4 regions of the Paenibacillus shenyangensis genome follow, and region 3 is predicted to be linked to each of the others. Evidence: riboswitches for the same ligand, from Rfam matches in the RefSeq annotation. Region 3 holds a riboswitch; each other region holds the start of a gene.
What was found. A riboswitch is a leader RNA that binds a small molecule or an ion and turns the genes downstream of it on or off. The one in region 3 is predicted to bind cyclic di-AMP.
Positions count from the first base shown of each region.

Region 1: another riboswitch for cyclic di-AMP. It lies ahead of H065_RS0119875 (hypothetical protein); the one in region 3 lies ahead of kdpF (K(+)-transporting ATPase subunit F).
Region 2: another riboswitch for cyclic di-AMP. It lies ahead of H065_RS0124160 (C40 family peptidase); the one in region 3 lies ahead of kdpF (K(+)-transporting ATPase subunit F).
Region 4: another riboswitch for cyclic di-AMP. It lies ahead of H065_RS0123425 (resuscitation-promoting factor); the one in region 3 lies ahead of kdpF (K(+)-transporting ATPase subunit F).

Region 1 covers NZ_AOIG01000025.1:104,463-112,288, forward strand. Annotated here, with positions in the region: gene H065_RS0119855 (sodium-dependent transporter) at 1-893, opposite strand, end outside; gene H065_RS0119860 (GNAT family N-acetyltransferase) at 1,046-1,627, opposite strand; gene H065_RS0119865 (hypothetical protein) at 1,656-1,979, opposite strand; gene H065_RS0119870 (oxidoreductase) at 2,109-2,795, opposite strand; gene H065_RS0119875 (hypothetical protein) at 2,929-3,342, opposite strand; cyclic di-AMP (ydaO/yuaA leader) riboswitch at 3,461-3,630, opposite strand; gene H065_RS26455 (hypothetical protein) at 4,016-4,465, shown strand; gene H065_RS26460 (universal stress protein) at 4,527-5,183, shown strand; gene H065_RS0119890 (DMT family transporter) at 5,301-6,191, shown strand; gene H065_RS0119895 (AbrB/MazE/SpoVT family DNA-binding domain-containing protein) at 6,370-6,771, opposite strand; gene H065_RS0119900 (DUF4153 domain-containing protein) at 6,850-7,826, opposite strand, start outside.
Region 2 covers NZ_AOIG01000039.1:6,441-14,266, forward strand. Annotated here, with positions in the region: gene H065_RS28505 (response regulator transcription factor) at 1-893, opposite strand, end outside; gene H065_RS0124145 (hypothetical protein) at 901-1,152, opposite strand; gene H065_RS0124150 (ATPase domain-containing protein) at 1,170-2,600, opposite strand; gene H065_RS0124155 (YwhD family protein) at 2,949-3,467, opposite strand; cyclic di-AMP (ydaO/yuaA leader) riboswitch at 4,001-4,139, shown strand; gene H065_RS0124160 (C40 family peptidase) at 4,151-4,621, shown strand; gene H065_RS0124165 (GNAT family N-acetyltransferase) at 5,071-5,568, shown strand; gene H065_RS0124170 (hypothetical protein) at 5,724-6,017, opposite strand; gene motA (flagellar motor stator protein MotA) at 6,202-7,008, shown strand; gene motB (flagellar motor protein MotB) at 6,992-7,826, shown strand, end outside.
Region 3 covers NZ_AOIG01000007.1:5,793-13,618, forward strand. Annotated here, with positions in the region: gene H065_RS0105560 (helix-turn-helix transcriptional regulator) at 1-449, shown strand, start outside; gene H065_RS0105565 (MBL fold metallo-hydrolase) at 645-1,508, shown strand; gene H065_RS0105570 (histidine phosphatase family protein) at 1,637-2,209, opposite strand; gene H065_RS0105575 (DUF4177 domain-containing protein) at 2,405-2,608, shown strand; gene H065_RS0105580 (SMI1/KNR4 family protein) at 2,705-4,249, shown strand; cyclic di-AMP (ydaO/yuaA leader) riboswitch at 4,700-4,900, shown strand; cyclic di-AMP (ydaO/yuaA leader) riboswitch at 4,975-5,157, shown strand; gene kdpF (K(+)-transporting ATPase subunit F) at 5,583-5,663, shown strand; gene kdpA (potassium-transporting ATPase subunit KdpA) at 5,683-7,353, shown strand; gene kdpB (potassium-transporting ATPase subunit KdpB) at 7,504-7,826, shown strand, end outside.
Region 4 covers NZ_AOIG01000034.1:39,099-46,924, reverse strand. Annotated here, with positions in the region: gene rsmI (16S rRNA (cytidine(1402)-2'-O)-methyltransferase) at 1-113, shown strand, start outside; gene H065_RS0123440 (AbrB/MazE/SpoVT family DNA-binding domain-containing protein) at 378-632, opposite strand; gene H065_RS0123435 (HD domain-containing protein) at 965-2,287, shown strand; gene H065_RS0123430 (TatD family hydrolase) at 2,337-3,104, shown strand; cyclic di-AMP (ydaO/yuaA leader) riboswitch at 3,300-3,532, shown strand; gene H065_RS0123425 (resuscitation-promoting factor) at 3,847-4,950, shown strand; gene rnmV (ribonuclease M5) at 5,127-5,672, shown strand; gene rsmA (16S rRNA (adenine(1518)-N(6)/adenine(1519)-N(6))-dimethyltransferase RsmA) at 5,677-6,561, shown strand; gene veg (biofilm formation stimulator Veg) at 6,668-6,943, shown strand; gene ispE (4-(cytidine 5'-diphospho)-2-C-methyl-D-erythritol kinase) at 7,120-7,826, shown strand, end outside.

The sequences.
Region 1 (7,826 bases), on a different contig from region 3:
ATAAATGCCAGACCTACGCCTGATCCTGGCTCAATACCGTACGAGAAAATAGTCGGGAAAATGATCATACCTGCAATAAAGGCATAGATCAGGTCACCCGCACCAATTGCCAGTGTAGCTTTACCCAGGGATTGGTCCTTTTGTACATAGGAGCCATAGGTCAGCATACATCCCATACCCAGAGACAGGGAGAAAAAGGCATGTCCCAGTGCTGTTAGCGCAGAAACCGCACTTAATTTGGAGAAATCAGGGGCAAGGAAAAATTCTACGCCTGCTGCCGCTCCCGGAAGAGTCAGGGCACGAACCATCAGAATCACCAAAATAATCAGGAAGCCGGGAATCAATACTTTGTTGAATTTCTCAATACCGCCCGAAATCCCTTTGGCAATAATAATTCCGGTAATCAGCATAACGATAGCCTGCCAGAGCAGCGGCATATATCCGCCTGCGAAGTCGGTGAATGTCTTCGTATAATCTGTACCTGGCTGGTATAACCCGCCGCTAAACGAGCCTACGGTGTAATGCAGCGTCCAGCCTGCTACTACACCGTAGTAGGACATGATCAAGAACGCGGTCAATACTGAAATCACGCCTACCCATTTCCATTGCTTTTTCCCTGTAATGTTGAAAAGCGACGAAGCAGCATTACCCCGTCCACCGCGGCCAATAGCCATCTCCGCAAGCAGAATCGGTAGCCCTACAACAATCAGACAGATGATAAACAACAGAAAAAATGCCGCGCCGCCGTATTTACCGGTAATATACGGGAATTTCCACATATTTCCGAGACCGACCGAGCTGCCGATCGCCGCCAGAATAAAGCCCGACTTGGAGAAGCCGTCCGTTTTGGGACTCAACGATGCCGGTCCCGGATTTGAAGACTTTTTATTCATATATACACTCCTGTTCATGGATGCAGCGGTCAGCTGCCGGGCACTGTCCCTGCGGACACACGGCCCGGGCATCAGCCGGCAAAATTAATTATGCTTATGTTACACAAATTGTGAGTCGCTGTCCATGAAAAAGAAATCCAGAATAAAAAAATTCATATTTTACGATTATCAAACCGAAATGACAAAAATTGTTCATTATCCGGACCGTCAATCAGCTGCCGGGTATATTCATTATGTGTGTAGTCCATCAGCAGCTGCTCCCAGAAGCGACGAGCATGAACATTGCGCTCTGTCGGGTTGGTATGAAGCTCCCATGAACCACGAAATTGACCGAAAATTTGACGGGCTGCCTGGGCGGCCAACCCCTGTCCACGAAATGGACGCATCACAAAAAACTCGTGCATAAAATAGTCGGTTTTCTCATAGGATGGAATATAAGGAGGGGTCGATACAAGGGCAAATCCGGCCGGTATTCCGTCAACACGGATCACATAAGGAAACAGAATACCAGGATGCTGCCACCAGATCCAGAACACTTCACTCTGCTCTGCCAGCGTACGATAGCTGTCTTCCTCTTCAAAAACGCCATGCCGATTCGGCTGGCGTTCCCAGATTTCCGATAGATCATACAGATAGAATGGATACAGATTCAGGATCGTATGTGACTCTTCTACCGGGCACAGGGCAATATCCAGCGTTCCCTGTGCAGGCAGGAAAGGGTCGGGCTGATTCATGGTGTTCCACCTCAATTATGACGTGATCTTATTTCTGCAGAAAGCTCGCGGCAAATTGAAGAGCTGCCATGGATTCTTTGACAAAAACGCGGTTCTCCGGTTCCCATTCATTGGCATCATCCATAAAAGAGTCTTCGATAAATTCTTCAAGTGCAGCGGCGACTTTTTTACGCTCTCCTGGAGCGGTTGGTCCTTTGCCTCGCAGCGCCTGAATAGCTGTCCGCATCTGGCGGCAGGAAGTCTGGATAAATGCATAGTCATCTTTATCCCAGGCTTTTGCATTATCCATATCATAAAAAGAAATCCAGCGTTCGATCATTGACGCCGCTTGTTTGGCATCCAGTTGGGGCATGTGAATGTACTCCATTCTATAATTGAAATTCACGTCCGCTTCTACGTGTTACGGACCTGCTTTTACATTATACTTGCTTCTGTACATTTTACCATGTCATCCGGTATAGAGCATGATGAATAATATCGGCTAGCGGGTAGCAGGACGGGCAGCGACCTGCAGCTGATTGGACAAATAGACTACCGTCCCCTGGGGTTTGCGCTGCGCAATCCGGTACATGCCCTCGGCCACAATCTCGGCGGAAATCGCTTTGTACTTGTTCATTGGACCGATGAACAGCGGGGCTAATCCTCGCGCCAATATGGCACCGGTACGTTCACCCAGCCGGAACTCTCTGCGCTTGCCGAGCAGCAGGGATGGCCGCACAATAGATAAGGACTCATACCCGATCTGTGCCAGCTGTTGTTCCATTTCCCCCTTGATCCGGGAGTAAAAGACCCGGGAATGCGAGTCTGCACCCATCGCACTGACTACCAGAAACTGGGTAGCTCCCTCTTCGCGGGCAATACGCGCCAGTTCCAGCGGATAAGTTACATCGATTCGATACATATTCTCCTGCGTCTTGGCTTGGCGAATGGTCGTGCCCAGACAGCAGTATATATCATCTGCCTGCAGCTCGCGGCGCTGCTGCTCCAGATGCTCATAATCCACAATCACCTGCCGAAGTCCGGTATGGTGCTGCCAGCGCTCCACCGGCTTCCGTACCAGTACAATCACTTCCCTGTATTCAGGAGCCTCAAGCAGCAGCTCGGTTAACACCTGACCGACCAATCCGCTGGCTCCTGCAATCAATGCTACTTTCTGTTTCAATGCCATCATCTCCACCTCTAAAGGATCGCCCGGCTGCAACGATAACGGGTTAGCAACCTATTACCCATTTCGGGACATGCAAAAGCGGCGATTCGGCCGGATTCATGATTTTTCCGGCAATATGGAGATGCCAATATATTCACAGTAAAAAAGCGGCACTGCCGCCATTGGTATGGATAATATAATTCGCCCCCAGCCCTTTGTAGATCATGCGTGAATTGCTGCCTTCGGTAATGACATAGACTGGCTGGCTCGTCCATGAACGACAGATCTGAATGTAACGGCAGCAGAGCGGCAGACTGCGCTCAAACAAGTAAACTTTGCCGATATTAAGCTCCGGCATGATCCATAATTCCTGACGCTGTGTATCCAGCAGGATCACATGTTCAAAGCCCATTCCTTCAAAACGCACCTTCTCCGCATAGCTATTCACAATAAGGGCAAACGGGATTTTTTTTACTTTTAACAGCTGGATAAACTGCTCTCCAGCCCGGGTTGCCGGCGATACCAGTATATATTCTTCCGACAAATGATGTTCCTGCTCCAATTCCATTTCTCTTCTCCTCCAGTAGTATAAAGGCAACAAAAAAGAAGCCGAGGAAGAGGTGGTCTTCGTCAGCTTCTTCGACATCCGCGCAGAGATATCCCTGACGGATGGCATGACAATTGTCGCCTCTCTTATTTTCAGCTTACGAGGTTAGCTGCCGGATTCGGGAGTAAGAGTCTCCCTACAGACAGACAGGCATCCATCATATCCTGTCGTCCGATTCACCCCTGAAAAGAAACCGCTATGGCTCTTCTCGATGGTTCCCCCGCTCTCTGTATACAGCATGGCTGTATCACAAAAACTCAGCTGGTATGTGTGCGCTGCGATCAGCGCTGTCTTATGAACTTGAGACGAATCATACTCCCGCTGCTGAACGTTGTAAAGGCTACTCAAGCCGTGTAAAAAGCTACTATACCGAATAAATGTGGAGTAACAGATAGGATACGCTGTATAGCGCTCGTTTCCTCTTGTTTTCGCCATTTTATTTACAGAAAATGAAAATCGAAGCATACGCCAGATTTTGGTAGGCAGCGATAAGATTACCTGGAATGAATACGATTACATGAGGTATTCCTGACAAATATGAGCTGCCATGATGCCAGATGTCAGTTTACGTTCAGCCGAATCCCCCTCTATGATAGCTGACAACTACCATTCCCCCCTGAGGAGCGTGCCTTTCATGCAAAATGTATTATCGGTCCCTGCGCCACTAAATATTCCTGCAATCCCGGCCACCTGTATCGGCTCCCTGGAAATCTATCTATATGATCATCACTGTTTGTCCTTGCCGGATAGCTGTATGATGCTGCATTGTGGTCTGCTGCGTATCTCACTGGCGGGCGGATCCGGCTGGGCCGAGTATGAATTCTCCGATGGACAGCGTCGATTGGATCTTGTGCGCTGGGCTTCCGTATTTCGGCGGCTCAAAGGGCTGACCGTACAGCAAGCACTGGTGTATGTGGAGATTCACCGGCAGGTCTGGGGCCATACCCGTGCCCAACTGGCGATCGAAGCACTGCATAATTATACGATTCGGCAAAATGAAGCTGAGGATTCGGCTCCTTTCAGACAGCCTCTGACAGAGCGTCAATTTCTGGGCGATTATGCACAGGCTTATTATTCTTTTTGAGCGAAGCTGGTTAAGAGTTCATTATAGATACAATAATACGTACCGAACAAAGGAGAATCCGATGATGAATGACGAGAAAATTATGGTCGGGGTCTACTACGGCCCTAATGGCGAGCGACTGATCAGGCGGGGTATTCGGCTAGCAGAGCTGCTTCAATCTCCGCTATACGTCATCACCGTATTGAATGAACCGGTTAGTGAACTGGATATGCAGCAGGAGAATTATCTGAATTCATGGAAAAAGTTGACGGAGGAAGCCGGCGGTACATTTATCATCAAGGTCGATGAAGAAGATGAACCGGCAGATATCATTGCCGAAGTCGCGCGTCAACAGCAGATCACCCAGCTCATTATTGGTCAGTCGGCGCAGTCCCGCTGGCAGGAAATTACCCGTGGCTCTATCATTAATGATCTGCTGGAAAAAATGGGGGCAGTCGATATCCATATCGTGGCTGTGCAGCGGATGAAAGCACGTCTGGAAGAAACTCATGAAGACGGTGTAGAAGTTGATGTTATCCGCACACCTTCTGGCTACCAGATTCGTTACGAAACCGATCAACCTATCGTAACGCAGGGAATCTTTTTTAAGGATCAGCATACCGACTTTGATAATGGACTGCTGAAGCTGCTTATGAATGGCGAGTACAAATACTTAAAGGTGTTCAAAGGTAGAGTCATTGATTTACCTGAAGACGTAATTCAGAATACAGGCTCATAATGAATAGTTTCGTAGAAAGGACACTGCCAAAAATCTGCAGCGTCCTTTTGTTTGAATTTCCGCATTAAAAGGCGTATGATCAGAAATACTGCTTGGATATACAGAAAGGAAGACATTATGAACACCTTGACACCACTCAAACGGACGGGGCTGATCGCTGCACTGGTATTTCTGTGGGGCATCTCCTGGTCCATCTATAAATTGGCGCTGGATTATACACCGCCACTGTTATTCGCCGGTCTGCGTACATTGGGAGGCGGCGTACTGCTCATGTTGATCCTGCTGCCCCGGCGGCGGCTGATTCGCTGGCATGCCAACTGGAAAGCCTATGTCATTTCCGCAATTCTGAACGTTGTCCTGTTCTATGGACTACAGACATTGGGTCTGCTCTACATGCCATCCGGTCTGTTCTCTGTACTCGTCTATCTGCAGCCAGTATTGGTCGGGCTGTTTGCCTGGATGTGGCTCGGCGAATCCATGTCTCCATTGAAAATCATCGGGCTGATCCTTGGCTTTGCCGGTGTCATCTCGGTTAGTGCAGGCGGCTTCTCCGGACATGTCGCTGTGATTGGCGTCGTGCTGGCGCTGGTGACTGCACTCAGCTGGGCACTGGGTACCGTCTATATCAAAAAGGCCAATCAAAAAGTCGATGCGCTGTGGATGGTTGCTTTTCAGTGTACACTGGGCGGACTGGTGCTTACAGCCTCCGGCTCGGCGACGGAGAGCTGGGCCGCTATTACATGGAATGCGCCTTATCTGATCGGACTGATCTTTGGCATTATTTTCGGAATTGCCCTGTCGTGGATTATCTACTTTACTCTGGTCGGTGCCGGAGATGCGAGCAAAGTCGCTTCCTATACCTTCCTCGTACCGCTGTTGTCGGTATTTATCGGTACCCTGGTTCTGCATGAGCCGTTTACCTGGTTCCTGCTGCTCGGTCTGGTACTGATCGGTATCAGCATTTACCTGGTCAATCGTAAGCCGAGAATGCTAAATATGCGGTCGTAAATAAAACTGGTTCACTTAAGTTAAATCGCCTGTCACTTCAGTTATATATGTACAAAGCAAAAGCACACCGCTATCGAAACGGTGTGCTTTTGCTTTGTACATATAAATCATATTCTCTGGGCGAACAGAAATTGGCGATCTACTATAATATCGCTCCCATACTGAAAAATGACAGATGTTAATACAGCTGTACATCCCTGTAAGACTGCCAGCTGTCCCATTCATTACCGTGCTCCATAGTCCGGTCCTGCAGATACCGGTACGGGCTTAATGGAAAACGAGGCCCTTCCAGCAGTACAATTTCTCCGAGATCTCCATGATCCCACAGCGTAAATACATCTCCTGGTTGCAGGCCGGATTCGGGTACCATAGATGCGGGAATCCGTACTTGTCCATACGTATTCCATGAATCGGGGATCTTACTGACAATACGAATCTCCAGACCTTCGACAGTATCTTCCTCCGACTCAAACTGCGGTGGACAATCTTCCTGTAGATCACTCAGTTGCTGCAGCCATTCTCCTACCAGCAGATCAGCCGGGTCACTGTTCCAGCGAATCATTGCCTGTAACGTAAACATGTGTTCATTCCCCTTTCCTGTTCTGGTTATGATGTCTTCGAAATATGGTTATCCAATTAGGGTTATCCGTAGACTCCATTAATGGTGGTTATCCTGACGCAGTGCCCGGATCGCCAGATAGTCGCTCAGATTGATCGGCTGCCATCCTCTGTCTTCTGTGAACAGATAAGCCCAACGCTCGTGCAGACCCGCTCCCAGACCCGGCACTTCATGCTCACGGCTGAATTTCAACAATGACGGTACCGCATCGGCGGACAATCCGATCAGGTAATCCATATCCAGCTGCCCGGTCTGTTCATAACGCTCCATATTACGGCTCGCGATCTGGCGGTCCATACCGGCATAATTGACCAGAACGTAGGCAACCAGTGCCAGAATAATATAACAGCGCGCCAGCGGCAGACGACGAAAATGTATCCGCAGTCCCGCCACAATCAGCAGGACGCCAAGAAATATCATAAAAGCATGCACGAGAAAGCGGATCGTCGTATAACCATACGCCTGCTCATATAACAGAAGACGGGTAAACGCCGAATATAACATCACGCCGGAACATAATACGAGTACATACAGCAGTCCATTGTTCAGACGCTGCAGTCCTTTTCCCGCAGGACCGGCATAGAGCAGTCCGCATAGCATAATCACAAAGTTCAGCGCAGTCACCAGCACCAGCTCTGCAAATCCACTACGTGCATATTCGGCATACGTACTGCCATCCGGCAAATTGCCCTGCGGCGCTCCGAACAAGTAGGAGAACTGCAGGAAAACAAACAGCACATACACGATATTGATCAGCACCAGCACCGTTCCGAGAATAATCGGATCGATCCGTACCGGGTTGGCAGTCTGTACAGGCAGCGCAGCAGGATGAGGCATTGAAGCATTTATACTATGCTGCTCTGTTGAATTCATGCCTTGCGGCGGAGTGGCAGAATCCGTCCCCGGCGGCGCTTGCCAGACAGGCGGGGTATAGATGAAGGGCTTCACAAATCCCCATAGGTAACCAAACAGGATAAAGCCCATGATCACTACCCAGACCAGCCGGAATGTGCCCT
Region 2 (7,826 bases), on a different contig from region 3:
AGTCCGTAGACTTCATTCTCATAACGAATCGGGAAACATTGTACTTCATAGACCGAATCCAACCCTTTTTGCTGGAAAAAGTGATTCCTGGGATCCCGTGATATATCTCTCCAGCGGCTCGGCTGCGGACTGAGTACCGCCTGTCCGAGGAAGCCTTCACCTTCATGAAATATTGACCCGCCCAGTGTACCCGAATTCATCCCCATACTATTCATAATCGTATATTTGCCCGGAGCGGTCTTGAGCGCAAATCCGAACACATCGGCCAGATCGCTGCTTGCCAGCACTGCTCTGGTAATCTCTTCAATCGGATTCCCGATATTCTGATCGGTAATCAATGTTTCATTGAGTGCATTCAGACGCTGAGTCAATCGATTTTCCTTAAAACTGGATTTCAAAATAAGCGATAGCGCTTTGGCAAATTTGGTAATCTTCTCACGCTTAAAAATCTCCTGATCCGGAGAAATTTCGCCAGTATTCTGAATCCAGCTACGCATTAACTCAATAAAGTCAGCAGGTGCACCGCTTTCCGGTTGCAAATAATTGGGATGCGTAATAATCGACTGCAGCGTCCCCTGCTGAATGAGTATACCGCCCCATACATACATGCCTGTATCGGATTGATCAACTGATACAGGAGCAATGAGCCATTTCACACCCGGTACCCATTGGTCGGACAAAATAGTATGACGGATGCCTTGCAGCTTATCGATCTCTGTTTTGAACATGTTTTGCAGTTCACTGCCATATTTGTCAAATACGGAGCCATCGTCAATATTAGAAGGAGCCGTTATCAGCTGACCCTCATGGTTGGTCACAAAGACCAGCAGATTGGTCAGCTGGGCATACGTATCCTGAAGTTCCTGGCAAATCTCTCTGGTGTCATTCATCATGTGAGTATCAATCATAAGCATTCAGATCCACTTCTGTCTGTATATAAGGAGCTTTATACCGATAGATCGCACGCATCCCCTGTCCATTCTTTTCCAGAATAGACATCTCCGCCAGACGGTTCAATGCTTGTTCCGTTACCTGCTGGCTGCGGCCAAGCCGCTTGGATAAGCCGCTGCTGGTCTCGATCGCATACGGGTTATTTTCAAAAAACAACGTGCATTCCATCTGTAATGTAATCACATCACTTTCTGCCACCATAAGGTCCCAATCCCTCCTTATATCAGTTGTACGAAAGGTTTCTCGGCTACATTTGCGATAATGTGTGGAGCAGATACACGTCCACTCGGAGATTTGGTTACCTGCAGATATTGGTAATTACCATCTACCCAGGTGCGAATCACACCATTACATGTGCGCTCAAGGAACGAAGCCGTTTCCGTACCAATCTCGGCAAAGTTGCAGTGTACTACAATGGTAATACCCAGTGAGCGCCACATCGACATCTCTTCCGCAAAATAACGAAGCAGGAAATCTTTTCCTCGCTCGGAAATAATCGTATTCAGATCATAATATACAAACCAGCGCTTGTCACACAAATCTTCACATTCAAAAATTGGATTCAGCCGCTCGTTAAGCACCTGTGCATATTCTTCATTGGTTACTTTATCCACACGAACAATAGCTTTCTCCAGATCCGCTTCCACTGCTCTGCGATAATGTTCAATAAAGAAAGCTTTTCCTTTGCGTGCTGCTTCTCGCAGTGATACACCGAATAGCTCGATTGTATCTGCAAAGGTATCCAGCGAGGTATTACCGGACATCATCGTCACCGTACAATCGTCATCTTTGATACGCTGGGAATAAATCGAAGACAGCAGATACCGGTAATTGGCTTTGCTGTTCGTATCAATCATAAATACGCTGCCTCGTGGAATACCACCTGCCAACAAATCATCCAGCGAATCGATACCGGTGGACAGCACTTCGGCTTCCCGAATCAGCATCTTGTCTTCCGCCATGGACAGAGAAGGCACAATATATACACCATTATGGATAAATTTGTAGGTATGTTCACCTTCCAGAATACGAGTGCCGCGCATTTTCAGCACTTCAATCGTCCGCTTGCGGTATTTATCCATCAGCGGTTTCAGGGACAGGCGTACAATACCATCACAGATATAATTCTCAAAAGGCATGCTCATACCTTCAAACTCAGAATATTCCCGAATAAAAAAGGACGTAAGCGAATGCTTGCGCATAATGTTACGGATGGAATACACATTCGTCCGTACGTGTTCTTCATCTCCCACCATTCTAAAAAGACTGATGCTGTCGATAACTACCCGCTTACAGCCGATCTCCCGGACAATCTGCTCGAACAGGCCATGAGGCTGGAGCATTTGTTCCAGCAAAATATCCGGTTCCATACAAATGACGCGCAGCTTGTTTTGCCTTTCCAGGTCCCGCAGATCCCAGCCAAAGCTGGTCATATCATCATAGATCTGCTCCGGAAGTTCCTCGAATGTAATATAAATTCCTGGTTCATCATGCTTAATCGCGCCCTCTACCAGAAATTGCATACCGAATGTTGTTTTGCCGGTTCCCGGTTCACCTTCCAGAATAACTACAGCTCCAGGCGGAACTCCACCATATAGAATATCATCCAGACCTGGTATACCTGTGTGAACAGCCTTCTTTTTCTGCATATATTGCTCCCTCCATCTGTAGAATATTTTAGTCAAGCAAGGGGTAGCTTTTCCTACGAAGATGACTGTACAGCAATTATAACAACCTATCATGGTTTGGAGAAAGGTATTTTCCATTTTTGTAGAAATAGAAAGGTGTTTAATCAATTATACCCTTTTTTTCCAATTATCAATGAGGTATTCACAATAAATTATTCTGCCCCGTTCCAGCGTCATCGATATTCTTCGATAGCTTCCCTGCTCAAAGAAAAAGCCGGAAACCATCCAAGATTTCCAGCTTTTGCCTTATATTATTGTTACGCACAATCGCAGTAAAAAGATTAAACTTTTTTACCTATTTTTTCATTATTATGATTGAGGCTCCAAAGCTTTCTTCAACTCATCGGAAGAATTGTTCCACCACTCTTCATTATGGCTGACCAGCAGCTGACGGAGAGCTGCTTTTGCTTCTTCATCCATTCCTTCCAGCATGACACGGCGTTTAATGGCATAGTCCAGCTTGTTCACATGCTCGGCGAGAATTTTCCAGCCTTTTTTCTCTTCTTCATTAATCCACATCTCACAGGCAGTCGCTCCCGCGTAATTAGCACCTTCTGCAAGTTTGTCTACGGCTACCCAGACCACCCAGACCTGACGGCCGCCTTCCACCTCTTCACGGTTTGGTGTAAACTTGATACCGCGCTCTACCTTGCTCTTCGCATGCATAGCGCCAATATCAATACGCGCTTCGCCACGATCTACTATTATAGGAGAAACATTATTCAGATTAATGGCACCTGCGCCAAATCCTTTATGTTTGCTGCTTTTGGTGCTGCTGCTGATAATATTAAGCGATACTGCTTTTTTACCCGGTTGGTTTTGTTCCATGAGTCTACTAACTTCCTCTCTGTATTGGATATATGAGTCATAACTGTTTATAATGGTAAAGTGAGTTTGTCCGGCTGTTTTCATTTATTACTGTACATAATAACATCATCATTATTGTAACGAATATTAGTTTAAAAGCCAACGAAAGTCGATTCCTGTCACTTTTTCAGAAAAAAAGAGATTTAATTGTCTCAAATGTATAAAGTTTACAAATTTATAACCGAAAAAGATTAAAGAACAGGCAAGCATAAGCCCAAATAAGTACGAACAGTCATCAAATGACAGACAAAGATTAAATTTTTTTAATAATTACAAAGCTGATAGTGACGGGCTTTCTCGCTTGCTAACGCATTCATTTACCAAGTTATCCTTAAAAAAGGATGAATAAACGTTTGCCAAAGTAAAAAACCTCTGTTAAAATAAATCCAGCGAGTTATTAGTAACAACTTTGTAAACTTTAACAATAAAGCTTGTAACTTTTGTCAGAAAAGATGAAATTTGTCGTGAATCGAATATGGACTACGGTGCAATCAATAAGTGTGAAGCCAAATTCCGTGGCACCGGGAAGCGGGGGAACCGTTTTGGGTGAATTGATCTTGTTTCGGAGGGATCATAGGGGAAACCTTCTACCGAATCCTTAAGCTAACCTCGCAGGCATTGGAAGGGGACAAATGATTTTGAATATGAAAAAGAAACTAACCGCCGCAGTAATGGGATTCGCAATTGCGTTTACTGTTATGGGGACTAGCAGTGCAAGCGCAAATTCCAAAATGGACCAGATCATCGAACCAGCCATGGGTACACCATATCGTATTGGTGGAACATCCTTCAGCGGTTTCGACTGCTCCGGATTTACTCAATATGTATTCGGTCAAATGAACATCGATCTGCCTCGTCAATCGACTTCTCAATACCAAGTCGGCGACGCTGTATCCAAAAATGATCTGCAAGCTGGGGATCTGGTATTCTTTAACACTACAGGGGCAGGCGTTTCTCATGTGGGCGTTATGGTAAGCAGCACTCAATTCGCACACGCTTCTACATCCAAAGGCGTACGAATTGATAATCTTGATATGGACTACTACCAAAACCGCTATGTGGGCGCTAAGCGTGTAATGAGCAACTTCTCTTACAGCAGCTATGCAGCCGAGTAATTAACAGCTATTCTATCTTTATATAGATTTCATTTACCAACCGTGAGAGATTCCCGCCAGAATCTTTTGCGGTTTTTTTATTGCTTATTTATAAGACGTAACAACCTGGGAATAGGTTACATATTTTGAGGAAATAATTACTATCATTTATAAGCCTACTGTTCAGGTAGTTATGTCTACTATATAGTACCCTGATCGTAATTATGGTAAACACTTTTTCCAGTAAAAATTAATATTTAATTTCTTTATACAAATGTGTTGGTTGCCCTAATAAAATGACCATCTGCCGGTTCCTGTTTATTTTGGATTATGAATAGTATTTCAATGTTAATGATTCTCTGCCGAAAAGCTTGAATGTCAACCGGACCACTTTTATAATTTGTAGTAAATACAAAGGATACGGTCTAAGCAAGCGAGATACCATTTATATACAAGGAGGAGATGCTGCTATGAGTCACCTTTCTACCCCTCATTTTCATACTGCTCCCCTCAATGAGCAGCAAGCTGCCGAAATATGCGAATGGGTGTATGAACCCCCTTATGATATTTACGGATGGATGTCCTGGGATCAGATGCAGGAGCTGGAGATCGAATTTGGAGATCCCGAACTGAGACAGCAGCAGTATCTGGCTGTATTGGATGCCAAAGAGGAATTAGCCGGATTTGCTCAGCTTTTCCCTTTACAACAGACTATTCGACTGGGTATAGGCATGCGGCCTGATCTATGCGGTAATGGATATGGTACAGAGTTTACGCTTGCAGTTGTGAGGACAGCTATTCAGCGAAATCCGGAGGCAGAGATTGATCTGGAGGTACTCACCTGGAATCAACGTGCCATTCGTACCTACCAAAAAGCAGGCTTTCATATTACCGATACGTATACACGGCGTACACCCGATGACATGAAGCCTTTTTATTGTATGGTGTATAACAAGCAGACTTCCTGAACCTATTTCCGGCAATAAAATTTGCCCATAGTAAAAAGCACAGTTCGCAGTCTATATGCTGCGAGCTGTGCTTTTTTGCGCGGGCCGCCAATATGCCGCGACCCTTGATTATATGATCCAACAGCGTATATATAAACGCACATTAATGATCGGTATTAGATCAGTGATACAAAAGTCATCTCTTCTTCACCAATCAGAATATTGATCCGGTGCGTATCCGGATCATGAATAACAATCCCACTGCCTACATGAATAACAGGCTCCGAACCCAATGCATAGAAGAGATCTTCTGCCAGCGCTTCCTGTACTTCGCGCTTCTCACTATCTTGAAGCGCTTTCCATTCTTCGGATTCCATATGAAAAAACATATAGCTGTCCGGTATCATATCCAGTGCTGCAGTCAGATCTGTCAGAATTTCCTCGTATTCGCGACCATGTTTAACTCCCATACCTTTCCTCCTTTCAACTGCTCATATTGTCACAATTGCCAACTTCTTTCCATTATAACTCAAAAAACTCTTAACAAAGTATCATATTCTGTCGATAAAAAAGTATCAGCTTTTTAAGTAACGCCATCATTCCATGGAAGAGAATGATGCAAGAAATAAACTATACTCATGGACGAGGTGTATTATGCAAATTTCAACAATTATTGGCCTGGCACTCGGGTTTCTATCCCTAGTTGTCGGGATGATCCTCAAAGGTGCTCCATTGGTCAGTCTGGTTAATAACCCGGCAGCTTACGTTATTATTTTCGTAGGTACTGCAGGAACCATCTTTATGGCCTTCCCAATGGTCGAAGTAAAACGTATTCCCAAGCTTTTCGGTATTATTTTCAAAGAAAAACCGCTTATGAGCAAAACTGAACTGGTAAAAATGTTCATGGATTGGGCTTCCATTACCCGCCGCGAAGGATTGCTGGCGCTCGAATCCAAAGTCGAAGAGATTGATAATACATTCCTTCGCAACGGTATGCGTATGATCATTGATGGTAATGATCAAGAGTTTGTTCAGGACGTTCTGATGGAAGATATTAATGCAACCGAAGAGCGTCACCGCTCCGGAGCTTTGATTTTCACCCAGGCTGGTATGTACGCTCCTACACTCGGCGTACTCGGTGCCGTTGTAGGTCTGATTGCTGCACTGGCTGACTTGAGTGATATGGGTAAACTGTCACACGCGATCGCCGGTGCGTTTATCGCAACCGTTCTCGGTATCTTCAGTGGTTATGTACTGTGGCATCCAATGGCCAATAAATTGAAGCGCCTATCGAAAATAGAAGTCGAAGTGAAGCTGATGATGGTCGAAGGACTTCTGTCTATTCAATCAGGCGTATCAACTATGGCCATTAGCCAGAAGCTGTCTGTATTCCTGACTCCTACGGAAGTTGCTGCTATGGACGCGGATGGAGGAGGTGGAACCAGTGAGCAAGAAGGGTAAACGACATGAACCCCATGAGGAACATGCCGACGAGAGCTGGCTGCTTCCCTATTCTGACTTAATGACTCTGCTGCTGGCCCTTTTCATTACGCTGTTTTCCATGAGTTCCATGGATGCTGCCAAATTCGAGCAGATGGCCCAGGCCCTTAGTGCTGCATTTTCTGGTGGTTCAGGTGTACTGAATGAGAATGCGATGGCTCCGACTGCCGGTAAAGTACCAAACAAAGATCCGCAGGATTCTACAGCATCTGCTGCAGCTGCTCCCTCGCAGGATACTTCCGCTTCTTCCAAGCAAAAACTGCGTGAACAGCTCAAAAAGCAGGAACAACAGGATCTGGAGAACCTGAAGCGCAAATTGGATAAGTATATCAAGGAAAATGGTCTGAAATCTCAATTGACTACCAAATTGAATCAGTCCGAATTGAGCATTACGATTAGCGATAATACCCTGTTCGCTTCTGGACAGGCTACCGTCAAAACCGATTCCCGCAAACTTGCCAAGTCACTCTCCACAATTCTGCAGGAGATTCCGAATTATGATGTCATTGTCTCCGGTCATACGGATAATGTACCGATCTCCAATTCTCGTTATACTTCCAACTGGAATCTGAGTTCGGACCGGGCACTTAATTTCATGCAGATTCTACTACTCAATAACAATCTGGATCCACGTAAATTCAGTGCGATCGGTTATGGTCAATACCGTCCGATTGCGAGCAATGATAATAATGTAGGCCGTGCCAAGAATCGTCGTGTTGAAGTCGCAATTGTCCGCAAATATGTAGACAATGATGTTAACCCTACGCTACAATCTCTAG
Region 3 (7,826 bases):
GCTGGAATGAAGCCGCCCGGCATGTCTTTCTGGATTTCGAGCAGATTCCTGAAACGCAGCGCAATATGATCAGTTTGCTGTTTGCGCGCAAGGAATTTCGCAGACTGGCTGTGAATTGGGATGATTTTGCCGGAGATTTTTTGTCTATTTTCCGGGCTTATTATGGACAGTATGTAGAGGATGAATGGTATGAGCAGTTTTTGAATGAAATGATGAGTCTCTATCCTGATTTCCGTTCGTTGTGGCAGCACAGCAAAGTCAGCTCGGCGCCACAGGTTGTGATTGAATTTCGTCATGCACGTGGAGGCAAGATGCTGTTTGAATTGACTTCGTTGGTCGTACAGGGCAGTGGAGACCTTCGCTGCAGCATTTATACGCCTGTACAGGATTCTGCGACAGAAGTGAAACTGATGGCACTCATGGAGCGAAGCCGGGAAGCAGAACTGTAGTGATGCGTCTGCCATTGGGTACAGCGATCAGATGTAGTACAATAGGGAAATATAGAAATAGCCTGTATACCTAATCGTCTGGATACATTTAAAGCCGGACTGTCCCATGAATACGCTATCCATCTATGGAATTTATCATAAGATGCACCTTGCCGCTGTGCAGGTGCCTATGAATCAGAACAGGAGCTGCCATCTATGCAGATTATGCAGAATTTATCTTCCCATATTAATTATCTAACTCCCTATCAGGAAACCGATCGTCCTATTCTGGCGGCTGTCACGGGTACCCGTTCCACTTTGTTGATCGATGCAGGGAATTCCGCAAGCCATATCCAGCTTTTTATCGATCAATTGGTAAAGCTGGACATTTCTCCACGCTGGCTGGTACTCACTCACTGGCACTGGGATCATGTATTTGGCATGAATCAGGCCAATACAACCATTATCGCCCAGACCTTGACGACACAGCACATCAAGGAGATGCAGAAGCTGTCCTGGTCCGATGAAGATCTGGATCGGCGTGTAGAGGAAGGCACTGAAATTGCTTTTTGCGCCGATGCCATCAAAAAAGAATTTGGCGAAGAACGCGATATTCTGCTGCCTACCCCGGATATTACTTTTGACCGTAAGCTGGAGCTTGATCTTGGACGTGTGCATTGTATTATCGAACATGTCGGTGGAGATCATTCCGCTGATTCTTCGATCATCTATATCCGGGAAGACAAAGTATTATTCCTTGGGGATGCACTGTATCCGAATATCCATGTAACGCCCAATTGTTATACCCCGGCGACTACGCTGAAGCTGATTCAGTCGCTGCGCAAATACGATGCCGATACGATAGTATTGTCTCATCATGCAGAGATCTGGGATGCTGAGCGATTCAATCAGGAGCTGATTCTGCTGGAGCGTACAGCATTGCTCGTACAAAATGCAGATCATGACCGTAATCAGGTAGCTGAACGGCTGCAAGCCCAATACGGTAGAGAACTCAGTGAATATGAACAGGAGACGATTGATCTGTTCATTAGCGGGCGAGCTATGGAAGCAAAGATCTAATATAGGTATAAAAAAACACCCTGTCCGGATTATCGGAACAGGGTGTTTGAATATCCACAATATAACGAGGGGATTCAGTTGTACAGGTGCAAAGAATATACGAACAACGTGTTGATTATTTCATCGGATTAGCGCTTGGTCTGGCGCAGAGCTGCCTGTGCTTCGGCATCCCGGAAAATATGCAGCTTACCATTCTCGACCATCCGCATTCGAGGGCCGGCAAATCCGCGCTTGATCAGCTGCTTGCGCATATACAGCATCAACGCCCAGTGGCTGACTACCAGTACATGCTCGGCATCCGAAGAAAGAATGACATCTAGTGCGCGATCGATCCGGGCTTCCGTCTCGGCGACCATGCGTTTGTAGCGCCGGCTCAGCAGAGGGGCGATCCGGGCAAAAACAGCCCATCCAATAAAGGGAAAGCGTAGTTCGGTCTGGAAGGTAGGCGGTGTAATCTCCCGCAGTTCGGGCATAATAATGATCTCTCCGGGATAGATATACTGAGCTGTTTTGAGTGCTCTCGGCAGATCGCTGGCAAAACATTTCTCCCAATTCAGTCCCTGCAAATCCGTTTGCCCTTCTTCGATGTCGGCAACATCATACTCCTCCAGCCAGGTGACCAGCTCGCGAACCGTCACCATCTGCCGAATGGGGAATTCCTTATTCACTTTGAAATGGCGGACAAGCCCTATAGTCTTCATCACGAGTCTGGTGTAACTCCTTATCGTTATTATGTTACAATATAGCTTGTTGGATCGGTTCAAATAAGTCAAGATTCCGATTCATTCATACAATTTGATAATCGGCAGATGCTTCAGTATACATGACTATTTCTTATACATTGTATACCCTTTTTGGCAAAAGCCGAATTGTTTTGGAGAAAGGAAGATCATACCATGAGTCAGTGGGAATATAAAACATTAAAATTACCGGCAGCCGGTTTTGTGAATGGCAGAGTCGATGACCGTCTGCTTCAGGAGGAATTAAACAATCTGGGGTTTGATGGTTGGGAGCTTGTGTCTTCTTTTGATACAACTATTAGCCAGGGAGATCTGGGAGAAGTTGTTCTTATTTTCAAACGCAGTGCTCTGCTGGATTGATCGGGAGCTACATAGAGAAAGGTGCAGGTAGCCTGTGCAGTGTAGATGAATAAAAATGGAGAGTTTGGTTTAGGTTAGGAAAAAGGAGGCTTGTATATGATAGGAACATGGATCGAGGAAATCAAGTCCATTTTGAGACCGGAACTGAACAGTCTGGAGGACTTTCTGCTGCCGCCTGCCGGAGATGTAGAGATTGCTCAGGCAGAGCAGGCAATGGGAGTCACCTTTCCGGATGAATTAAGACAGCTCTATCATATTCATAATGGGGAATCCCGCAATGGTCCCGGCCTTTTCTTTGGGCTTCAGTTTTTGAGTCTGGACGATATGGTGAGCGAATGGAAAATATGGTCGGATCTACAGCCGCAATATCAGGAGCTGGGCGATCATTATTCCATTCCATCCGGCTGGATCAAGGAACAGTATATCAATAAAGGCTGGATTCCATTCTGTCATGATGGCGGAGGCAATCATCTTGGAATCGATCTGGACCCTGCCGAAAAAGGCATAACAGGCCAAATCATCAACTTTGGCCGGGACGAAGAAATGAAACATGTGATTGCCCCCAGCCTCGGAGCATTTATCCATTTTATGCGGGATACGGTGCGTGAAGGGAATTATACGGTTGTAGAAGAAGAAGGTATGGGTTACTGGATGTATGGTCGTAATGAACAATCCCGTCTACTGAAGGATGCTCAGACCTATGCGATGGGCGACATTATACAGCAGCCTGAAGGAGAAGAAAGTGAGCAACTGGATACCTGGTTTGCGAGTCTGGACCCTGTCTGGCGTAATCTGATTACAGAAGGTCATGGAGATGCAGAGTCTTTTGTAACAGCTAATCAGATCTATTTGCCGGATGCACAGCTAAGCGATATTAGTCCATTGTCCCGCTGCCTGCAGGTTCGTGAACTGCTGTTGAATCGCAATGAGATTGAAGATATTACTCCGCTGGCGAGCTGTCGGGAACTGAAAAATTTGCATCTGTTTCGTAACCCGGTACGTGATCTGTCACCCCTTCAGAATTTGCCTTATTTGCAGATTCTGAATATTGAGGATACCCAGGTGCAGGATCTGAGACCGCTGACCAATCTGTCACGTCTGTATGAACTGGATTGCCGCGGTACTGCAGTTCAGGATTATTCTCCATTAGCCCAGTTGACTACGCTGCACAAGCTCGCAATCTCGGCTCCGACTCGCGAAGCTGCTGCATATATTTCGAGTTTGCCGGAGCTGTGTGAACTTACTATTTTGGGAGCCGATGAATGGCAGGAGGAAGATTGGGAACAGCTTGGGCGCATGCTGCCACTGCGTAAGCTGTATATTGGAGCGCTGCAGGATCGGCATATTCGTTATCTGGGTGGTTATGCTCAGTTGGAGAGTCTTACTTTGTATGATTCCCGTATTGATGACATATCCGCGTTGGCTGATTTGCCGGCACTCAAAGAGCTCAAACTCATGGAAGGCTGCCAGATTGGCAATCTGGAATCGATAGGCCGCTCGGTGACCCTGGAAAAGTTCACCGGTACATTTGCCCAGTTTGAACTGCTTAAGGATGCTTTTGCCCAGTATGTGAATTTCTCGCAAATGATTGGAGAAATGACGGAGGAGCAGCACAATATCTGGATTCGTCATACCCGCTGATAAGACACATTTTGAATAGTTACCCTCAAAATCTATCAGATTTGTCCCTATAGGTAACAGTTGCCGAAGTATTTTAGATGCTTCGGCTTTTTATTATGGAAACAAGTTATTATTTTGAAGAGAACAGTATCTGTATTACGCATGAAAAGAATTACATATTCATTTTCACGTTTTTGCAAAAAAAGATGTTTGCATCAATGAAAATAAAGTCGAATTCGCGAAAACAAAAGAAAAGCAGAGCAATAAAGAGCTTCGGATAGATAAAAAATTAATAATTGTTGTAAAAAGACATTTGTGAACTATCAGGGTCCATTTTGCCTTTTCTGTCACCTTTACAGTTAGCAAGGACAGGCGTAACATACATTTCAGGATTTAGAGATTCCCGGATTTGAATAGTAAATCTGGAATCAGCGACTGCTGTAAATGGCAGTCATTATAATTGGGTTTTATATTCTGTAATTGCTGAGTTTCCGGTCTAACCGGAAAGCGGGGGAACCAATAAAGCGGGAATAATGGCGGTGTGAGAGCCACCTTATATACCGCAAGGGGTGAATCCTTCAGGCCGATCACCATGGTATCGGTCTGAAGGTAGGGCGACTCTCACCGCCCGAATCCGACAGCTAACCTCGTAAGCACAGATGGAGAGGGAGTGTAAGACTTGTGCCATTCATGACACAGGGTATAAGAGCTCTGTGTTTTATTATGCTCTGAGCAGCATACAGGAAAACGTTACAACGCTTAGTTTCCATTGCATATGGAAAGCGGGGGAACCAATCGTCATAGCAGCCTAAGGACTGAAAAGAGTTTATACGGTCTATGACATGGGGTGAATTCCGGAATCTTCCGGAACGGGCAATCTTCCAGCCCGAACCCGACAGCTAACCTCGTCAGCGTATCAGGGAGAACTTATATCCGACTTATAACAGATAGTAAAGTTTGTTTGGTGCTGCATGAAATGGATGCACCAGCAAGCAGAAGATCTGTCAGGAAGCCTGGAAAAAGTTCTGCTTTTCTCCAGGCTTCTTTTTTTGCGCCAATTTTGGAATTTATTCTAGGATTAACTGCTAACAATACACATAACAACGATTTAAAAACACTTATATGTGTGTGGTACATTTGCGCAATACGTAAATATTTGTTGGCAAAGATAATACGTTTTGAAGATAAACAATGTCCTTGGCAATCCATGGATAGGAAAATGAACTTATTTACGAAGGAGCAACGAAACCATGCTGGACATCATGATGATCGTATTGGTAATACTCATCGCATTCGCACTTGGAGGACTGGCAGAATGGTCATCCCGAGTCATTGGAGAAAGAGGGAATGACAAGTGACCTGGTTATTATGGATTATTATTACTGGTTTGCTGGTGTATCTGTGTTATGCCTTAATCTATCCGGAAAAATTTTAAATAGGCAGGAGCGAGTGTTGTGAGTATTCTTCCATATATCGGAATTGCAGTAACTTTAATCATCGTTATTTTATTGGCTCGTCCTATGGGCAGTTATATTGCGAGAGCATTTGATTACACACCAGGACGTCTGGATCGCTGGTTTGGTCCGCTGGAAAAAGGAATTTATCGTATTGGTGGTGTCCGTCAGGAAAATCAGACCTGGAAGCAGTATGCAGCTGCTGTATTGATCAGCAACACGGTATTATTGCTGGTAGTGTATATGATTTTCCGTTTGCAGGATAAGCTGCCACTTAATCCGGCAGGCATAGGTGCAATGAGCCCGGATCTGGCTTTTAACACAGCCGTAAGTTTTATGACGAATACAAATCTTCAGCATTATAGCGGAGAAAGCGGATTGTCATTATTCTCGCAGATGACAGCGATCGTGTTTATGATGTTTGTCTCACCGGCCACAGGGATTGCAGTAGCTATCGCATTTATTCGTGGACTGGCAGGCAAGCCGCTTGGTAATTTCTTTGTGGATCTGACCCGGGCAGTAACACGGATTCTGCTTCCGCTGGCCTGCGTTGCAGCAATCATCCTGATCGGGCTTGGCGTACCGCAGACCTTGCAGACCGGAGTGGCTGCCCAGACGTTGCAAGGAGCGCAGCAGCAGATTGCTACAGGACCTATGGGTACTTTCCTGGCGATCAAAGAGCTGGGTAACAATGGTGGAGGCTTTATGGGAGCCAATTCCGCGCATCCATTTGAGAATCCGGGCGGTATCAGTAACATGCTACAAATTATGCTAATGATGCTGGTTCCGGTCTCACTGCCATTTACATATGGCAAAATGGTTGGCAACAATAAGCAGGGGCGTGTATTGTTCGTATCCATGATGATGATGTTTATCGTGATGCTGAGCATATCGCTGGTGAGTGAGCATCAGGGAAATTCGCTCATTCAGCAGGCTGGTATCCAGCAGGGTACAGGTTCGATGGAAGGTAAGGAAGTACGTATTGGGGTAGAACAATCTTCCTTTTATTCGGTAGTGACAACGGCATCAGAGACAGGTGCAGTCAATACTATGCATGATACATTGACACCGATCGCGGGTATGGTCGCTATTGGGAACATGATGCTTAATACAGTCTTTGGCGGTTCGGGAGTCGGGGTTCTTAACGTGCTGATGTATGCCATTATCGCGGTTTTCCTGTCCGGATTGATGGTTGGACGAACGCCTGAATTTTTGGGACGCAAAATCGAAGGAAGAGAAATGAAGCTGATTGCAGTGACGCTGCTGATCCAGCCATTGTTGATTCTGGCACCAACGGCTGTTGCTCTTATGGCATACCCGGATACCATTTCCAACCCGGGCTATCATGGATTGACTCAGGTATTGTATGAGTTCACTTCTGCTGCGGCCAATAATGGTTCGGGCTTTGAGGGATTGGGGGACAATACGATATTCTGGAATGTGTCGACCGGCGTGGTTATGTTTATCGCACGTTACTTTTCAATGATAACTTTGCTGGCAGTAGCCGGATCATTGCTCATGAAAAAGCCGGTACCTGAGACTAGTGGAACATTGCGTACCGATCAGCCGCTGTTTGGCTTGGTATTTGTAGTTGCTATTGTCATCGTAGGGGCATTGACGTTTTTCCCGGCGCTTGTACTGGGACCGATTGCAGAACAGCTGACTTTGTAAAGGTGTGAACGAGCAGCCGCTTTGGAGAATATCCAATAACATCAACCGAATACGGAGCTGTAACCTATCTCAGCGATTGATCTGTATACATGACTATTTGATAAATAAAGCATAGCGAAAATAGAGACATTTCAAGTGGAGGAATCAGCAATGAAAAATCAAGCTTCCGTGATGAACCGGGAACTGATTAGCAAGGCTTTGCAGCAATCGGTCATAAAATTAAATCCCAGATTAATGATGAAAAATCCAGTCATGTTTGTAGTAGAAGTAGGTCTGATAATCAGTATTTTGTTGATTTTCATGCCCAATGCTTTTGGAGAAGCCGTATCGACCGGCTTCAATATATCTGTAGCTGTTATTTTATTGTTCACTATATTGTTTGCCAACTTTGCCGAAGCGCTGGCTGAAGGACGGGGCAAAGCACAGGCAGATTCTCTCAAAAAGACCAAAAAAGAAATTATGGCTCATCGCAT
Region 4 (7,826 bases), on a different contig from region 3:
AGCATGTAGAGCATTATGAACAGCGAGAGCAGCTTCCACGCAAGGATGCAATGAAAAAGGCAGCCAAAGATCGCGGCCTCTCCAAAAGAGACGTGTATCAGGCACTACTATAAACGGTATTTTTTATAGTAAAATGGGTAAAAACATTATAATAGTAGAAACTCGAAAAAAAGGGATATTGACGACGTCAAGGTCCCTTTTTCCTATGTAAGTTGGAAGTGGTCACAAAAAGAAAGTATAATGTAATTTAGGATATTCATAGGAGCGTATAAACAAAAAAATACCTTTACCCAGACAGTAACTGCCGGGTAAAGGCCCAAGGAGATATATAAAGGTTAGAATTAATAAGTGTATGGATCTATTATAACCTATTTTATTTATTTTGTCACAGGAACAGGAATTTCTGAAATACATTCGTTACAAACGATTTTACCTTTGAAGTAAGTTACATTTTCAGCATTGCCACAGAAGATACAAGCTGGCTCGTATTTTTTCAACATGATGCGCTCGCCATCTACGTAGATTTCCAGAGCGTCTTTTTCACCAATACCCAGTGTGCGGCGCAATTCGATAGGAATAACAACGCGTCCCAATTCGTCTACTTTTCTTACAATACCAGTTGATTTCATCATACTGATCAATCCTCTCAATTTTGGTTTTATTAGTTTAAGTTGTTTTATTAAGTGTCAGTGTTCGACAAATTTCTATCTTTTATGATATTCATAATACCAACGTTTCCCAAATCAGTCAACCTAAAAATTATATAAAAACGCCTTTTTTAGAGGAAAAACGCAATTTTTTTTTATATAAAGCAGGTTTTGGGCTATATTATTATTATAAAAAGCGTTTGTCGATTTGGAAAATGATTTATTGTATATAACGACACTGTTCGACAATAAAGGCATGATTCTATTTTAACGCATAGAAAATACTGGAATCAAGTTTCGGTGAAGGAGGGCTAAAATTGAAACCTATACAACCTTTGGAAGAAGAAAAAGTATTTAAAGATCCCGTTCATAATTATATTCATGTACAGGACCGTCTGATTTGGACATTGATCAACACGCCCGAATTTCAACGATTGCGGCGGATTCGTCAGCTGGGTACTTCCTATCTGACATTTCATGGTGCCGAGCACAGTCGATTCTCCCACTCTCTCGGTGTGTACGAGATTACAAGACGAATTATCTCTCAGTTCGAACGTGGAGGTTATGAAGACTGGCCAAGTGAAGAGCGGATGGTCGCGCTGTGTGCCGCGCTGCTGCATGATCTGGGACATGGCCCCTTCTCTCATTCCATCGAAGAAGCTTTTGATATGAATCACGAGGAATGGACCTGTCGAATTCTGCTTGGTAACACTGAGATCAACCGGATTCTGGAAGAAGTAGAACCAGGATTCGCCGAGAAGGTTGCAGCAGTCATTCGCAAAGACTACGAAAAAGCGATTGTGGTCAATCTGGTATCCAGTCCCCTGGATGCAGATCGCATGGATTACTTGCTCCGGGATGCCTATTTTACCGGCGTCAATTATGGAACGATTGATATGGATCGGATTATCCGAGTGCTGCGCCCGCATGATGGACGAATTGTCGTCAAGGAATCAGGTATGCATGCAATTGAAGATTATCTGATGTCGAGATACCAGATGTACTGGCAGGTATACTTCCACCCGGTTACCCGGAGCTCGGATATTGTACTGCGGCATATTTTCCAGCGGGCCAAAGAACTTTTTGATCAGGGATATGCTTTCAAATTCCTGCCGCATCCGCTGCCTTCCTTATTTGAAGGAACATTGAATGTAAATGAGTATCTTCTATTGGATGAAGCACTGGTACAAACTACATTTATGCAGTGGACACTGGAGCAGGACGAGATCCTCGCGGATGTATGTTCACGCTTTATGGAACGCAGACTTTATAAATATGTAGAAACAGAATTAATCGACCTTGATATGATCGATGAAATCCGTTCCGAATTTGAGCGAGCCGGGCTTCATCCCCACTACGATCTGGAGATCGATTTCCCGACTGATCTGCCTTATGATGTATTTCGTCCGGGAGATCCCAAAAAAGAGAAACAAATTCTGCTATTGAATCGTCAAAACAAGGTGCAGGAAATCTCGGAAGTGTCTGACGTGGTACGATCCATTAGCGGCATCCATCGTGGTCGTTATCATCTGTACTTTCCACAGGAAAAGCTGGAAAGGGTAAAAAATCAGCTGTCTAAGCAGGTAGCAGATATCTTTGAAGACAAACTTGGTCCTGCACAGATGGAATTCGAAATTTAAGTCTACGGATTAAAAATAGAGTATTAGGGAGTAAAGGAGAGTTAAACATATGTTATTTGATACACATACGCATCTGGATTCCAAAGATTTTGATGAAGATCGCAAAGAAGTCATCGAGCGTGCTTATGCAGAGGGTGTAACGCGGATGGTAAATGTAGGATTTGATCGTGAGACGATTCCGACTACCATGGAACTTGTCGAAGCCTATGATTTCATCTATGCAGCTGTCGGATGGCATCCAGTCGAAGCGATTACGATGCAGCCGGGAGATCTGGAATGGATTGAATCTTTATGCAAACATGAAAAAGTGGTCGCTATCGGCGAAATCGGACTGGATTATCACTGGGATAAATCGCCAAAAGATGTTCAACATCGTGTACTGCGCGAGCAAATTGGTCTGGCACGATCCATTAATATGCCGATCGTTATCCACAATCGTGAAGCCCATGAAGATATTGTACGTATCCTGAGAGAGGAAAAAGCATCTGAAGTCGGCGGCATTATGCACTCGTTTTCGGGCAGCTGGGAGACCGCCAAAATGTGCCTTGATATGGGCTTCCATTTATCGTTTGGCGGGCCGATTACTTTCAAGAATGCGAAGCAGCCCAAAGAGGTGCTTCAACAGGTGCCAATGGACCGGTTGTTACTCGAAACGGACTCCCCTTATTTGACACCTCATCCTTATCGTGGGAAACGAAATGAGTCGGCTCATGTGCGTCTTGTCGCCGAGGCAGCTGCCGAGCTAAAAGGGGTCTCGCTGGAAGAAATTAGTGAAATCACGACGAAAAACGCCCTTACATTATTTGGCATACGGTGAAAAAGGGAGAAAAACCACTGAAAAACCGAGCTATACCGATATATGAATGAATTTTAACGAATAAACGCTAAAATGTTACAAGATTTTAACTACTTTTTAAGAAAAACGGAGTTGCCTATCGCTTTACAGTGGGGTTGAGTTCAGGATATCATTTCATCAGTGATTTAATCTTGTTATTGATAAACGAGATTCCATGATTCGGTCTCGCTGAGTTTCCTACATAGGAGAACGGGGGAACCAACAGCTGCCTTCAGCATTTAAACCAGTAGTAACGGAAGGCAACTTGTCTGATTCCTGATACAGGGTCTATGGGGTGAATTGGGGATACTTGCGCCATGAGCGGAGGACTCTTCAAAGGGCATGAAATACAAGCAGTTCAAAATGTCCGAACCCGACAGCTAACCTCGTAAGCGATGCAGAGGCAACCTCGCATTTTCTAGTGTTTCCCGAATGTTGTAATCGTCGGAAGCCAGGAAGAGTTGCTCTTGCGCTTTTCCATAGGCTTCTTTTTGTTTTGGCCAAAAGGGAAAGCAAGAGTGTATTATTCTGAATTTTGCTGTTCAGAATCAGGAAGCCACTAAGACTGACCATGGCGCAGGTACCTATTACATCATGAAAGATTATCGCAATATGCGGATGATCTTACAGCTTTACAAACGGCCTGCGAAAATTCTTATATAGTCGCGTCATATTGTATTTACGTCACAGCTAGACGGCGAGACTATGAAGGAGGACGGAAGAAGTGGGAATGGCTCCTTTCGAAGAAACCCATGGTTCACGCTCATCCAGCATGTCTTACGCGCTGAGTTGGAAGCAGAAAAATCTACGCTTTGCCTCGTTAACTGCATTGGCGGTCATTGCGGTCATCGTTATGCTGCTCGCTATTCTGTATAATCAGGCAGGCAAAAATATTTATGTTGTCATTGACGGTAAAGCCCAGGAGATGGAAACACGCAAGCTGATGCTTTCCGACATGCTGACAGAACACCAGATTCAACTGGCCCCGCAGGATAAAGTATCCATGCCTCTAAACGGCGCGATCCAGGATGGAGATAAGGTCTATATCAACCATGCGGTAGCAGTAAACATTACGGCTGATGGAGGTACCAAAAAGGTATACACCACTGCCAAGACAGTAGGCAATACACTGGAGCAGGCCGGAATCGATTTGAAGGAACAGGACAAATTGAATCCACCAGTCGAAGCTTCGGTTAAGCAGGACATGGATATCAAAGTAATCCGAACAACTTCATTTGTTACGAAGCAGACAGTCAAGCTTCCGTATGATGTAGTGAAGAAGACCAGCAGTACCATGCTGGAAGGCAAAACCAAGCTGGTCCAATCCGGACAAACGGGTAAAGTGGTCCAGTACATCGAGAAAGTATACGAAGATGGAGAATTCGTCTCCAAACGTATGATTGACAAGAAGACAACAACCGAGGTTCAGGACAAGATTGTAATGGTGGGTACCAAGAAAGAACAACCCAAGCTGCTTGCAGCGAATACATCTGATAGTTCTTCCAAATCGGATAAAGGCTTCTCTTATGCTAAAGTCCTCAACAATGTAACTCTTACCGCCTATTCTTCAGGCGAACCGGGTCTGGGTACCACTACCGCTTCCGGTACAAGAGTAACCGAAGGACGTACGATTGCTGTAGATACCAGTGTAATCCCGATGGGATGGTGGGTATACATTGAAGGTATCGGTTACCGCCGTGCGGAAGATACCGGCAGTGCCATTAACGGCAATAAAATTGATGTGTATATAGACAGTCTGAGTCAGGCCAGAGCATTCGGACGCAAGACAGGTTATACCGTGTATGTGATTGGACCGGTAAAACCTTAGTATAGCGCCAGGATAGCTGTTGCCTGCATCAAAGCAGCTGTTGTATGATATAGTTATTATATTAACCATGAGCGTGAATAGAACCGACAAAAAGAAGAGGATGAATCCTCTTCTTTTTGTTTGTTATACTGGAGACAGATTCATAGATGAACGCAGAAAGGAAGCGTACGGCAAAAGTGATTAAAGAAGTGATTGTGGTAGAAGGCAGAGACGATACCGTAGCCATCAAGCGTGCAGTGGAGGCAGATACGATCGAGACAGGCGGATCAGCAATAGGTCCGGAAGTAATCAGACGCGTAAAGCTGGCACAAGAGCGCAGAGGAGTCATTATTCTGACCGATCCCGATCACGCCGGAGAACGTATACGCAAAATTGTGGCCCAGCAGGTGCCCGGCTGCAAACATGCCTTTATCCCGGAAAGCGAAGCTACACGCAAAGGAGATATCGGGGTCGAGAATGCTTCCCCCGATTCTATTCGTGCAGCTCTCGCGCGAGTGCACACGGAGATGCCATCGGCAGAAACTCTGATCGACTGGGATGATCTGCTTATGACAGGACTCGTCATGCACAAGGATGCATCCGAACGACGTATGAAAATGGGCAACCTGCTTGGAATCGGCTATTGCAACGGCAAACAATTTCATAAGCGACTGCGTATATTCGGCATCACCCGTGAAGAATTTGCCGCAGCACTTTCACAACTGGAATCGGAGGAACAATAAATCAATGAGTGACCAACACGATATCGCTACACCCAGACGAACCAAGGAAATTATTAGCAAGCACGGATTTTCGTTCAAGAAAAGTCTGGGACAGAACTTTCTGATCGATGCAAATATTCTAAATAAAATTGTAGAGGCAGCCGGTCTGACACCGGAACGCGGCGCTCTGGAGATCGGTCCAGGGATCGGAGCGCTCACAGAACGTCTTGCCCAGCAGGCCAAAGCAGTAACAGCTGTCGAGATCGATCAGCGTTTGATCCCGATTCTGAAAGATTCACTGCAGACGTATTCCAATGTGAATGTTCGTCACGGCGATATTCTTAAAGTAGATCTGCATGAGCTGTTCCGTGAAGACTTCGGTAATGTCGATAAAGTCAGTGTGGTGGCCAATCTGCCTTATTACGTGACGACACCAATCCTGATGAAGCTTCTGGAAGAGCGCCTGCCGCTGGATAACATCGTTGTAATGATTCAGAAGGAAGTAGCCCAGCGCATGGCTGCAAAGCCGGGAGGCAAGGAATACGGCAGTCTGAGCATTGCTGTCCAGTATTACTGTGAGCCGGAACTCGTCTGCATTGTGCCCAAAACAGTATTTATTCCCCAGCCCAATGTAGAATCGGCAGTTATTCGTCTCAAGCTGCGCGAACAGCCTGCCGTACAGGTAGAAGACGAACAGCATTTCTTCGAGATTGTGCAGTCTTCTTTTGTGCAGCGCCGCAAGACAATCGCCAATAATCTGAAAACACGCTATTTTGCAGGTGGAGACCGGGAGCAGTTGGAGCAGTTGTTGAACCGTGCAGGGATCGAGCCAACACGACGTGGCGAGACGCTCAGCCTGGAGGAATATGCGGTACTTAGCAGGGTATTTTTGGAAGCAGGCATCCGCTGAAAAAAATCGTTGACAAGATAAATTTCTGACTGCTATAATTTAATGTTCCTTTGACAACTCTTTCTTTTTCTGGTATACTGGAATAGGAAAAGAGGTGGTTGTAGGCATGGCTAACAATGCGCTTACGGAAATTAAACGCAATCTTGATGCTCACGTTGGGCACAAAATTACTTTGCGTGCAAATGGTGGTCGCAAGAAGACCATTGAACGGACTGGCGTTTTAGAAGAAACCTACCCTTCTGTTTTTACAGTAAAGCTTGATGATGATCATCAAACTTTTGAACGAGTGTCTTACAGCTACGCTGACGTGTTAACCGACTCTGTCGAGATCACGGTTTGCGATGAAGATTCCCAGACGCAGATCGAATACGCAGGGAATTGAATAACTGTTTTATCATAAAACAGTCTTTATCTCCTTTCGGGGTAGAGACTGTTTTGTTTTGTGAATGGACTTCATAATCTATTTTTTTTATAATATGGATTATTCATGCTGACTGGCAGAACGCCGGTCTGAATATAGATGTAGAACGGACGGACTGTTGAAGGTGGAGGAACCTCATGAAGTTATATGAAAAAGCGCCCGCTAAAATTAATCTGATGCTGGATGTATTACATAAGCGGCCGGATGGCTACCATGAAGTCGAGATGATTATGACGATGGTAGATCTGGCGGACCGGCTTACCATATCGGAACTGGCAGGGGATACGATCAAAATATCCAGCCAGGCCGGTTATATTCCGCTGGACGAGAAAAATCTCGCTTATCAGGCAGCCAGAAAAGTAAAAGAAAAGTATCATATTCGTCAAGGTGTACACATTCATATTGATAAGAAAATTCCGGTAGCTGCCGGATTGGCAGGAGGCAGCAGTGATGCGGCGGCAGCACTGCGCGGTTTGGATCGCCTCTGGAACCTTCATATCCCGCATGAGGACATGATGGAGCTGGGAGCTTCGATCGGCTCGGATGTGCCTTTCTGCATTACAGGTGGTACAGCGCTGGCTACAGGCCGCGGAGAGATCCTGACGCCGCTTCAGAGCCCACCAGACTGCTGGGTGATTCTGGCCAAGCCGCCGATCAATGTATCGACAGCGAACGTATATGGCCGTCTGCAGGCGGATCGTATAGCTTATCATCCATCAGCTACCAATATGCGTGCAGCATTGGAGCAGCACTCCTTTGAACAAATCTGCAGCGAACTGGGCAATGTATTGGAGGATGTGACACTGTCGCATTATCCAGAAGTACGCCAGCTCAAGCAGGCTAT